DNA from 2 places in the Ercella succinigenes genome. Region 1 is predicted to be linked to the other one. Evidence: a T-box and tRNA genes for the amino acid it is inferred to sense, from the RefSeq annotation. Region 1 holds a T-box; the other holds one or more tRNA genes.

Region 1 (4,916 bases):
GCAGCTAAATGAGGTGTTTCGATAGGCAGCTCAGTTAACGGTAATGCCTTGGGATGATATGTATATGCTATTTCAAACAGGTCGGCACATCCTACAGATCTGTTTTTATTTCCTGCTGCAGCTTGTAAAAGAGCTGGAGCCATTGAAGTTCTCATACAGGAAAAATCTTCGCCCAAAGGATTAGTTATTCTAACACTTTGACGCAAAGGATGATCTGAAGGAAGCATCAATTTATCAAGCTGCTTAGGGCTTTCAAAAGAATATGTGAGAGCTTCATAATAGCCTCTTCCTATCATCAGATCCTTGATTTTTTCGATAATCTTCTGGTTTTGATTGCGTCCGCCCAATGTAGTCTGTTTACCAGAAAGCAAAGTAGGTTCAATATTATTGTAATCATATAAACGTGCTATTTCTTCCGCCAGATCAGCTATACTCTCCAAGTCTGGTCTATAACTGGGAACTGTAACTTTTATAGATTGATCCTGACCATCTGCAATTTCGCAACCAAGAGAAGTCAACATTCTGCTCATTTCTTGAGCAGAGATATCTGTTCCTAAAAAGCGATTAATATAGTCAGCTGTCATATCCAGTATTACAGGTTCTTTTTTCACAGGCCATACATCAATCGTGCCTTGGCAGACCTTTCCACAACCAAGCTCTTCTATTAATTCACAAGCACGATCCAGAGCACGTGCTGCCTGATTAATATCCAGTCCTTTTTCAAATCTGGAAGAGGCTTCGGTACGCAGACCTACTTTTTTTGCAGCCAGGCGAACAGCTAAAGGATTAAAGGTAGCAGATTCTAGTAATACCGTGCTGGTATTTTGCTGTATTTCTGAATTTTCAGCACCCATAACACCTGCCAATGCAACTGCTCTGGAGCCATCTGCTATTACCAGCATCGAAGGATCAAGTTCTCTTTCGACACTATCCAGAGTAATCATTGTTTCACCCTCGACAGCACGTCGGACAATAATTTTCTGATCATGAAGATCTTTTAGATCAAAAGCATGCATAGGCTGCCCCAATTCGAGCATTACATAATTAGTTATATCAACCATATTATTGATTGGCCTTACACCTGCACTGCGCAAGCGGCGGCGTATCCACTCAGGAGAATCGCCAACCCTAACGTCTTCTACGACTCTGCCACAATAACGATAGCATAAATCAGGTGCAGCAATCTCTATTGTCGCCAGATCAGCAGATTTATTATCAGAAAGAGCTTTTACCTCAGGCTCTTTTGCAGTAAAAGGCAAACCAAAAGTAACAGCCGCTTCTCTGCCAAGTCCTTCTACAGCAAAACAATCAACGCGGTTTGAAGTAATTTCAAATTCTATGACTGTATCACATATGGATAAAACCTCTTTGATATCTTGTCCCAGAGCTGTATTCGCCGGCAAAATATAAATTCCATCTTCTGCAGCATCAGGGAAATCAGCAGTTGTATATCCAAGCTCTTCGATCGAGCAAAGCATCCCTTCAGATATTTGACCACGCAGCTTACCCTTTTTGATTTTTAAACCACCAGCCAGTGTAGAACCGGCTAAAGCCACAGGCACGCAATCGCCTACTGAAATATTATCAGCTCCTGTTACAATCTGAATTTTCTCATTGCCGGTATTAACCTGACAAATCACAAGTTTGTCGGCATCAGGATGCTTGTCTATCGATTCTATCCTACCGGTCACAACATTTGTTATTTCTTCCCCTTGAACTTCATAACCTTCCACCTTTGAGCCGGAAATTGTCATTGCGTCGCATATTTCTTTTATAGGTTTATCAAGCGGGGTAAAATCCTTTAACCACTCAACTGATACTTTCATATATAGTCCTCCAGTCGCATTTATAAATTTTTAAAAAATCTGATTGTATGATAAAAATACACTTTTCCAAAAGTTATCTGAACTGTTGCAGGAAGCGAATATCATTTTCATAAAAATGACGAATATCGTCTATACCGTAACGCCCCATTGCAGTACGCTCAACACCGATACCAAAAGCAAAGCCACTGTATATTTCAGGATCTATTCCACAATTTGATAAAACTTCAGGATGTACCATACCGGCACCAAGTATTTCTATCCAGCCCTCACCTTTACATGTTCTGCAACCGCTTCCACCGCATGTCCAACATGAAATGTCTACTTCACAGCTTGGTTCTGTAAATGGGAAATGATGCGGACGTAATCTGATTTTTGTCTGTTCACCGAATAATTGTTTGGCAAAAAGTTGCAGCGATCCGATAAGATCCCCCATGGTAACATTTTTATCTACAACAAGACCTTCCACCTGGTGGAAAATCGGTGAGTGAGTAGCATCCGGAGTATCAGAACGATAAACCTTACCTGGACAGACAATTTTCAAAGGCGGTTTTTGCTGTTCCATAACACGTATCTGCACAGGAGATGTTTGTGTACGCAGCAAAATATTATCGTTCATATAAAATGTATCCTGTGTGTCCCTTGCAGGATGTCCCTCAGGAATGCGCAAAAGTCCAAAATTATATTTATCAAGCTCTATCTCAGGACCCTCTGCTATCTGATAGCCCAGATTCATGAATACTTCGCAAATTTCATCAATTGCTCTGGTAAGAGGATGGCGGGCACCTGATGGTTGAGATCTGCCAGGTATACTTATATCAATAGTCTCTTTTAACAAAGCAGCCTGTTTCTCAACACTTTTTAGAGATATCTTTTTCTGGTCAAGCAAATCCTCCATCTCAGCACGCACCTGATTTACAAACTGACCGATTACAGGTCTTTCCTCAGCTGACAAAGCGCCCATGCCACGAAGTATCTGCGTCAAAGGTCCTTTTTTTCCCATAAATTTAACGCGCAAAGCATCAAGTTCAGACAAAGACTTCTGCTGATCAAGCTCCTGCTTGAACGAATCCAGTAAATTACCTAAATCTTCTCTCATATCACTCATATGTATTCCTCCCATAGTAATAAATAGACATAAAAAAACTCCCATCCCATACACGGGACGGAAGAATATCCGCGGTACCACCCGAATTCCAGAGCAACCGCTCCGGCTCTCAAACAGCTTTTACCGGGGCAAACCGTTCCAGCCTACATAACAAAGTTTAACTCCTTTGGGAGAAATAAAATCATTCCTTCAGCCAGACCGCTCCGAAGTGAACTTCAAAAACTTCCAATCAGGTGAGCTCACAGCCTACCGACTCAACCCTCTCTGAGATCTTTCATCTTTTACTCTCTTCATCACTGCGTTACATGTTATAATATCATCTGATAAATATACTGTAAAGGCAAGGAGTTATTTAAATGCAATCATTTTCCAGAACGACCCGGCAAAAAGCACTCTCCCTGGCATTTGTTCTTATAATGCTGTTAATTATAATCACCTCTTGTACTGAAGAGCAGGAACAAATCGAAACTTTTGATCCTGACAAAGCAAGTCTGCCTTCTGATCAGCAAGTTTTAACCGAATTGATGAGTCAAGCAAATATTGCCAGTGAGAATATTACAATTAGTGATGGCAAACATATCTATTTTAATGATAGTGATGGGAATTTTGTGAAATCAGATGCCGACGGTGCCAATCAGAAGATTTTACTTAACAATTATGTTTCCTGGCCGGTTATTGATCAAAATCAGATCTACTATGTTAGCGGACTATCTCAAGGTGAATTATCAAAAATAAATACAGACGGCTCAAATAATGTCAGAATTGGTTCCAGTGATATCAAAAATCTGATCTTTTTTGATGACATGCTCTATGCTATAGAGATGCCTGAAGAGCAGGTAGTAAGATACCAAACAGATGGCAGTAGACGCGAAGTTATTATTGAATCCGCCTCTACTAACATGATTTTAAATAAAGAAGCTCTATATATCAGCAGTAAATCAGCACATGACGGACTAATCCGATATGATTTAAAAACGGACGAAATTCAGGTATTAATTGAAAGAGTCGCAGGCAGTCTGCAAATCGATAAAGACTGGCTTTATTTTGCAGATTTGCAAAATCAGTATCATGTCTATGGTATAAGCCTGCAATCTTTTAATGATACCGACAATGATGACGACAAAGATACCGATGATGATTCCGATGATGATTCCGATAAGGAGACTAATCAGACAAAAACTCCTATCAAACTGGAAAGTCAGCTGGTATTCGAACATACACTGGATAAGCCATTCATAACGTTTGACGGAAAACTTTATTATATAGACAGCAATCGCCAACAGCAGCTATTTTCAATAGAGCTTAGCGCTCTAAATCAGCTTGACAGCAGTAAAGCTGTTCTTGTCGCAGACGACGCTGTTGAGAAATTTGTAATTCTTTATCCGTTTATTTATTATCAAAGACCGAATCATAATATGTTATTCAGAGTAGTTAAAGAACAAACAAGAGCAGTAAAAATCAGCTAATGCGGCTAACCCACGGGTTTTTAAAACACAAATCAATAAAGCTTATCGAAGGACCATGACCTGGATAAATCAACATTTTTTGATTTTCTTTATTCATTAATCTCTTTATTCTACGTAAAGACTGGTTAAGTTCCAAATCGGAACCTCCAAGATCAGTCCTGCCCACACTATCAGAAAAAACCGTATCTCCTGTAAAAAGGGCAGACTGAATGCCATTGCTTTCGTTTAGCATTAGGCAAATACCACCACTGGTATGTCCGGGGGTAGCAATCACATCAAGCCATGAACCATCACCTAATTCAATTTTATCTTCGTCAACTACAGTTTTTTCGGCAGCACGCCATGTCTGTGGCAAGCCAAAGGTAGCAGATACATTTCCCCTGCTATCAGTTAGCATATGTGCATCTTTTTCATGAATATACAAAGGAACCTGAAATTTATCACGCCAGTAATCCGCAGTCAGAATATGATCCATATGACCGTGAGTAACAATGATACCTTGTAGCACAGCATCCGTGT
Region 2 (4,916 bases), on a different contig from region 1:
TGGCCTGCTGATGTACAGCTTGTAGGAAAAGAAATTGTGCGGTTTCATACAATAATCTGGCCTGCTATGCTGATGGCTTTGGATTTGCCTTTGCCTAAACAGGTTTATGGACATGGCTGGTTACTTTTCAGAGATGGGAAGATGTCAAAATCAAAGGGCAATGTTATAGACCCTGTAGTTTTATGTGAAAAATATGGCGTTGATGCAATCCGGTATTTTCTTTTGCGCGAAGTTCCTTTTGGTTCAGATGGCAATTTTTCAAATGAGGCGCTGATAAACAGGATAAACAGTGATCTTGCAAATGATCTGGGTAATTTGGGAAGCAGAACTGTCGCTATGATTGAAAAAAATTTCCCTGATGGATTGCCTCTGGAAAAAACGACCGGCGATTTTGATGAAAGTCTATTAAAAATGATTACAGAATTGCCTGATAAGGTTGAACAAGCAATGGAAAAATTGCAATTCAGTCTGGCTTTAAGTGAAATATGGCGTCTGGTTGCAAGAAGTAATAAATATATTGATGAAACACAGCCTTGGATTTTAGCAAGAAATGAAAGTGATAAGGGAAGATTGGCCGCTGTTTTATATAATCTTGCGGAAGCATTAAGAGTTATTTCTATTTTATTACAGCCTTTTATGCCTTCGACAAGTAAGAATATTCAAATGATTCTAGGAATTAAAGATGAGTCGGTATTAACTTGGGAAAACAGCAAAAAACTGGGACTTTACCAATCTGAAAACCTGGTTTGTAAAACACAGCCTTTATTCCCCAGAATTGATTTAGATAAGGAAATCGCTTCCTTAAATGATCTTTTAGAAGCACAAAAAAATATCGTGCCGGAGGAAAATACCACCGAACAAGAGGAGGTAGTTTCTGAAGCAAAACCTTTGATAGAATTTGATGATTTCCTCAAGATGGATTTAAAAATAGGAACTGTTAAAGCTTGCGAAAAAGTAAAAAAAGCAGATAAGCTTCTTTGCTCACAGATAGATATGGGAACGGAAGTAAGACAGGTAGTTTCCGGTATTGCACAATCATATACCCCAGAAGACATGATAGGAAAACAGGTTGTAGTCGTAACTAATCTTAAGCCAAGAAAAATAAGAGGACTTGAGTCACATGGCATGATTCTTTGCGCATTGACATCAGAAGGATATAAGGTTCTTATTCCAGATGATGAGGTTCCTGCAGGCTCAGAGGTAGGATAATGCGGTGGTTTGATACACATGCGCATCTTCAAGATGAAAAATTCAGTACCGATTTCGAAAAAATTATCAAAAGATCGCTCCAGGCAGATGTACTAAGAATACTTTTGCCTGGAGCAGACTTAGAGAGTTCGCAAAGAGCTGTCGAATTATCTGTTAAGTATCCAGATGTTTTGTGTTGCAGTGTTGGTATACATCCGCATGATGCATCACAGGCTGACGGTAATTCCATAGAGATAATAAAAAAACTTCTTGATGAAAAACAGAAAAATAGAATTGTTGCTGTAGGTGAAGTCGGGTTGGATTATCATTATGATTTTTCGCCAAGAGATATTCAAAAAAAAGTTTTTCAACAATTTATAGAGCTAGCCTCTGTATACGATCTTCCCTTAATTATACATAACAGAGAATCTACGGAGGATTGCATTAAGATTTTAAAAAAAATGAAAGACAATGGAATTTTAAGAAATATTCCCGGAGTTTTTCATTGTTTTTCTGGTAGTCCTCAGACTGCTGAGATTTTGCTGGATATGGGTTTTTATCTTGGTTTTGATGGGCCTATAACTTTTAAGAATGCAAAAAAGGCAGCAGAGGTGATCAAGCTTTGTCCTAAAGAAAGACTTCTTATTGAGACAGATAGCCCTTATTTGACACCTGAACCGTTTCGTGGCAGACGCAATGAACCCTCATATCTAAAGTATGTGGGAAACAAAATGGCAGACATACTACAGATGGAGCCTGAGCAAATTGCTGAATTGACTTTTAGAAATGCTCTTTGCTTATTTGATTTGCGATAATTTGTTTCTCAGTTTTTTGTTGATCTGTCATTTGTAAAAAGTGATTGATTTATTATTTAAAAAAATATTTGTATTTTTGAAAAAAGATTGTTGACAAGCTAGTCTGTTTCTATTATACTTTCACTTGCACTCAGGAAACGCGGTGCACACGAGAAATCGTGATTTATGGGAGCTTAGCTCAGCTGGGAGAGCATCTGCCTTACAAGCAGGGGGTCACAGGTTCAAGCCCTGTAGTTCCCACCATAAATGGCGCAGTAGTTCAGTTGGTTAGAATGCCAGCCTGTCACGCTGGAGGTCGAGGGTTCGAGCCCCTTCTGCGTCGCCATAATTGCCGGTCTTTATGAGGCCGGCAAACATATGCCCAGATAGCTCAGTCGGTAGAGCAGTGGACTGAAAATCCACGTGTCGCTGGTTCGATTCCGGCTCTGGGCACCACGATAGCAGTAGCTTTTTATTTCTAGAGTTATTGCTATCTTTTTTTGAAATTATATAGCTTGATTTATTATTTGCTGACTAATCAAACTAGCAGAAACACTTGCGAATAAGAGCCAGGTGTGATAAAATCTGTTTCACGTGTTTATGACGGAGGTAAAAAAATGCAAACAGTAACAATAATAGTTGCAATTATAGATATTCTTCTTTGCATAGGTCTTATTCTTCTTGTTATATTTCAGGAAGGTAACTCAAAAGGTCTGGGAGCCATAGGTGGTGGAGCTGATACTTTTTTTGGCAAAACAAAGGCTCGCAGCATGGATGCTTTGCTTAAAAAACTTACAACTGTTGTAGCTGTCGCTTTTGCTGGTTTCACGATTGCTTTATATCTGTTGACCGGACGTGGCCTTTGATTTTGACTAAGTTTTGATTTCTATATAGAATTATATTGAATTTTGATAAAGCGCTTCCTGTATTGTGCGGGGGCGTTTTGTTTTGCCCAAGAATCTTTTTGGCTGTGAAAATTATGCAGCAAATGCTATCATTAAAGAGGAGGTAACTATAATGCAAAATTATGTTGGAATTCTACAACAAAATAACAGAGATGGCCTATTAGTTTTGGATCGTCCTGATCAGGTTGTTGGTCGCGAACTTTTTATACCTTCACGGTTTTTGCATGGGGCTCCTTTTGGGATGAAAGTAGTTGCTCGTCTTGCAGGAGAAATGCCTGATAAAGGATTTTCTCAAATAGGCGAAATTGTCGAAGTTCTTGGTGATCCTCAAAGACCAGACATAGCAATTTTGGGTATAATAAGACAGCATGGATTGTCGGAAAATTTCCCTTCAAAAGTTCAAAAATTTGCAGAACAATTTGATATTAATCCAGATGCTTCTGAGATAAAAGCTGAAATTGAAAGAGGCAGAAAAGATTTAAGAAGTATAAATACAATTACAATCGATGGAGAAGATGCACGCGATTTAGATGATGCAGTTAATATTAAGAAAAAAGAAAATGGCGGATATATTTTAGGTGTTCATATTGCAGATGTCAGCCATTATGTAAAAGAGAACAGTTTGCTGGATAAGGAAGCCAGAGACAGAGCAACAAGTGTTTATCTTTCTGATCGAGTTTTACCAATGCTTCCACCTCGCCTTTCAAATGGAATTTGCAGTTTGAATCCTGAAGTCGATAGATTGACATTAAGTGCGATCATGGAATTTGATAATAATGGTGAAATTATTTCTGGTGAAATTATTGAGAGTGTTATTAATAGTAAAGCAAGGACTTCATATAATGAAGTAAAGCAAGCATTGGAAGATGGAACCGTCCTGCCTGGAAGATATCCAGGTTTTTTGGAAGACTTAAAAATTATGCGTGAGCTTTCAGATAAATTGTTAAAAATAAGAAAACAAAGAGGATCGATAGATTTTGAATTCCCTGAAACTCATGTTGAACTTGACTCTGAAGGTAAACCTGTAGATATATATCCTTACCCTATAAGCTTTGCAAACGGAATTATTGAGTCATTTATGATAGCAGCAAATGAGTTTGTTGCCTTAAAAGCGCATACTAATGATCTTCCTTTTTCGTATAGAGTGCATGAACTTCCAGATCCTGAAAAACTTGAAAAATTTGTAAAACTTGCGAATCTCTTTGGTGTACCGGTAAGGTTGCGCGGGAACCCGACACCAGGAATGCTTGCGGTTGCTTTGGATAAAGTGAAAAAAGAACCATTTGGACTTACTTTGTCACAGCTATTATTAAGATCACTTGCAAAAGCTCGTTATTCTTCGGATAATCTGGGACATTTTGGTTTGGCTTCAGAAAATTACTGCCACTTTACTTCGCCAATAAGAAGATACCCGGATTTATTTGTTCACAGAGTTTTAAAAGGTTGGATAAATAACAATCTTCCAAGGAAGAAATGGAACAGACTTGCAGATTCTATCAGTGATCACAGTTCAGATATGGAAAGAGTAGCTATGTTGGCAGAACGTGATTCGGTTGATCAGAAAGCAGCAGAATATTTGAGTGAACATCTAGGTATGTCTTTTGAAGGAGTAATATCTGGTTTTAATCCAGCAGGTTTTTTTGTTCAGCTTGAAAACACTGTTGAAGGAATGGTTCCGTACAGAACTTTGGATGGATATTATGAATACATTGAAGAACGCTTATGCGCAATAAATAAAAGAAGTGGTCGTCAACTACATTTGGGTGATCGTGTAACAGTGCAGGTTGCCCAGGTTGATATAATAAAACGCAGAATAGACTTTGAGTTATCAGATCACGAGGCTGCTCAGGGCAAGCATGTAACAAATCTTGCAGATAAAATTTCAAATGAGAAAAAAGAGAAAGGCGGAAGAAGGTCAGGAAGATCAGGATCGAGATCTTACAGACAACTTCCTGAAACAGAAAGAAAAAGCAGAAAATATAAAAACGGTGGAAAAGGCGGCTCAAAATCCGGCAAAAGAAAAACCAGA

The links. A T-box is a leader RNA that pairs with one kind of tRNA and senses whether it is charged. The one in region 1 lies ahead of pheS (phenylalanine--tRNA ligase subunit alpha), so its partner is inferred to be a tRNA-Phe.
Region 2: it encodes a tRNA-Phe, which carries the amino acid that the T-box ahead of pheS (phenylalanine--tRNA ligase subunit alpha) is inferred to sense. The anticodon was not compared.

What each region holds. Positions count from the first base shown of each region.
Region 1 is NZ_CDHP01000020.1:147,522-152,437, forward strand. Features, by position in the region: gene pheT (phenylalanine--tRNA ligase subunit beta) at 1-1,826, opposite strand, end outside; gene pheS (phenylalanine--tRNA ligase subunit alpha) at 1,900-2,922, opposite strand; T-box leader at 2,982-3,237, opposite strand; gene AC0KSB_RS06005 (DUF5050 domain-containing protein) at 3,288-4,397, shown strand; gene AC0KSB_RS06010 (MBL fold metallo-hydrolase) at 4,390-4,916, opposite strand, start outside.
Region 2 is NZ_CDHP01000008.1:181,915-186,830, forward strand. Features, by position in the region: gene metG (methionine--tRNA ligase) at 1-1,209, shown strand, start outside; gene AC0KSB_RS02740 (TatD family hydrolase) at 1,209-2,003, shown strand; tRNA gene AC0KSB_RS02745 (tRNA-Val) at 2,171-2,246, shown strand; tRNA gene AC0KSB_RS02750 (tRNA-Asp) at 2,252-2,328, shown strand; tRNA gene AC0KSB_RS02755 (tRNA-Phe) at 2,363-2,438, shown strand; gene secG (preprotein translocase subunit SecG) at 2,600-2,848, shown strand; gene rnr (ribonuclease R) at 2,913-4,916, shown strand, end outside.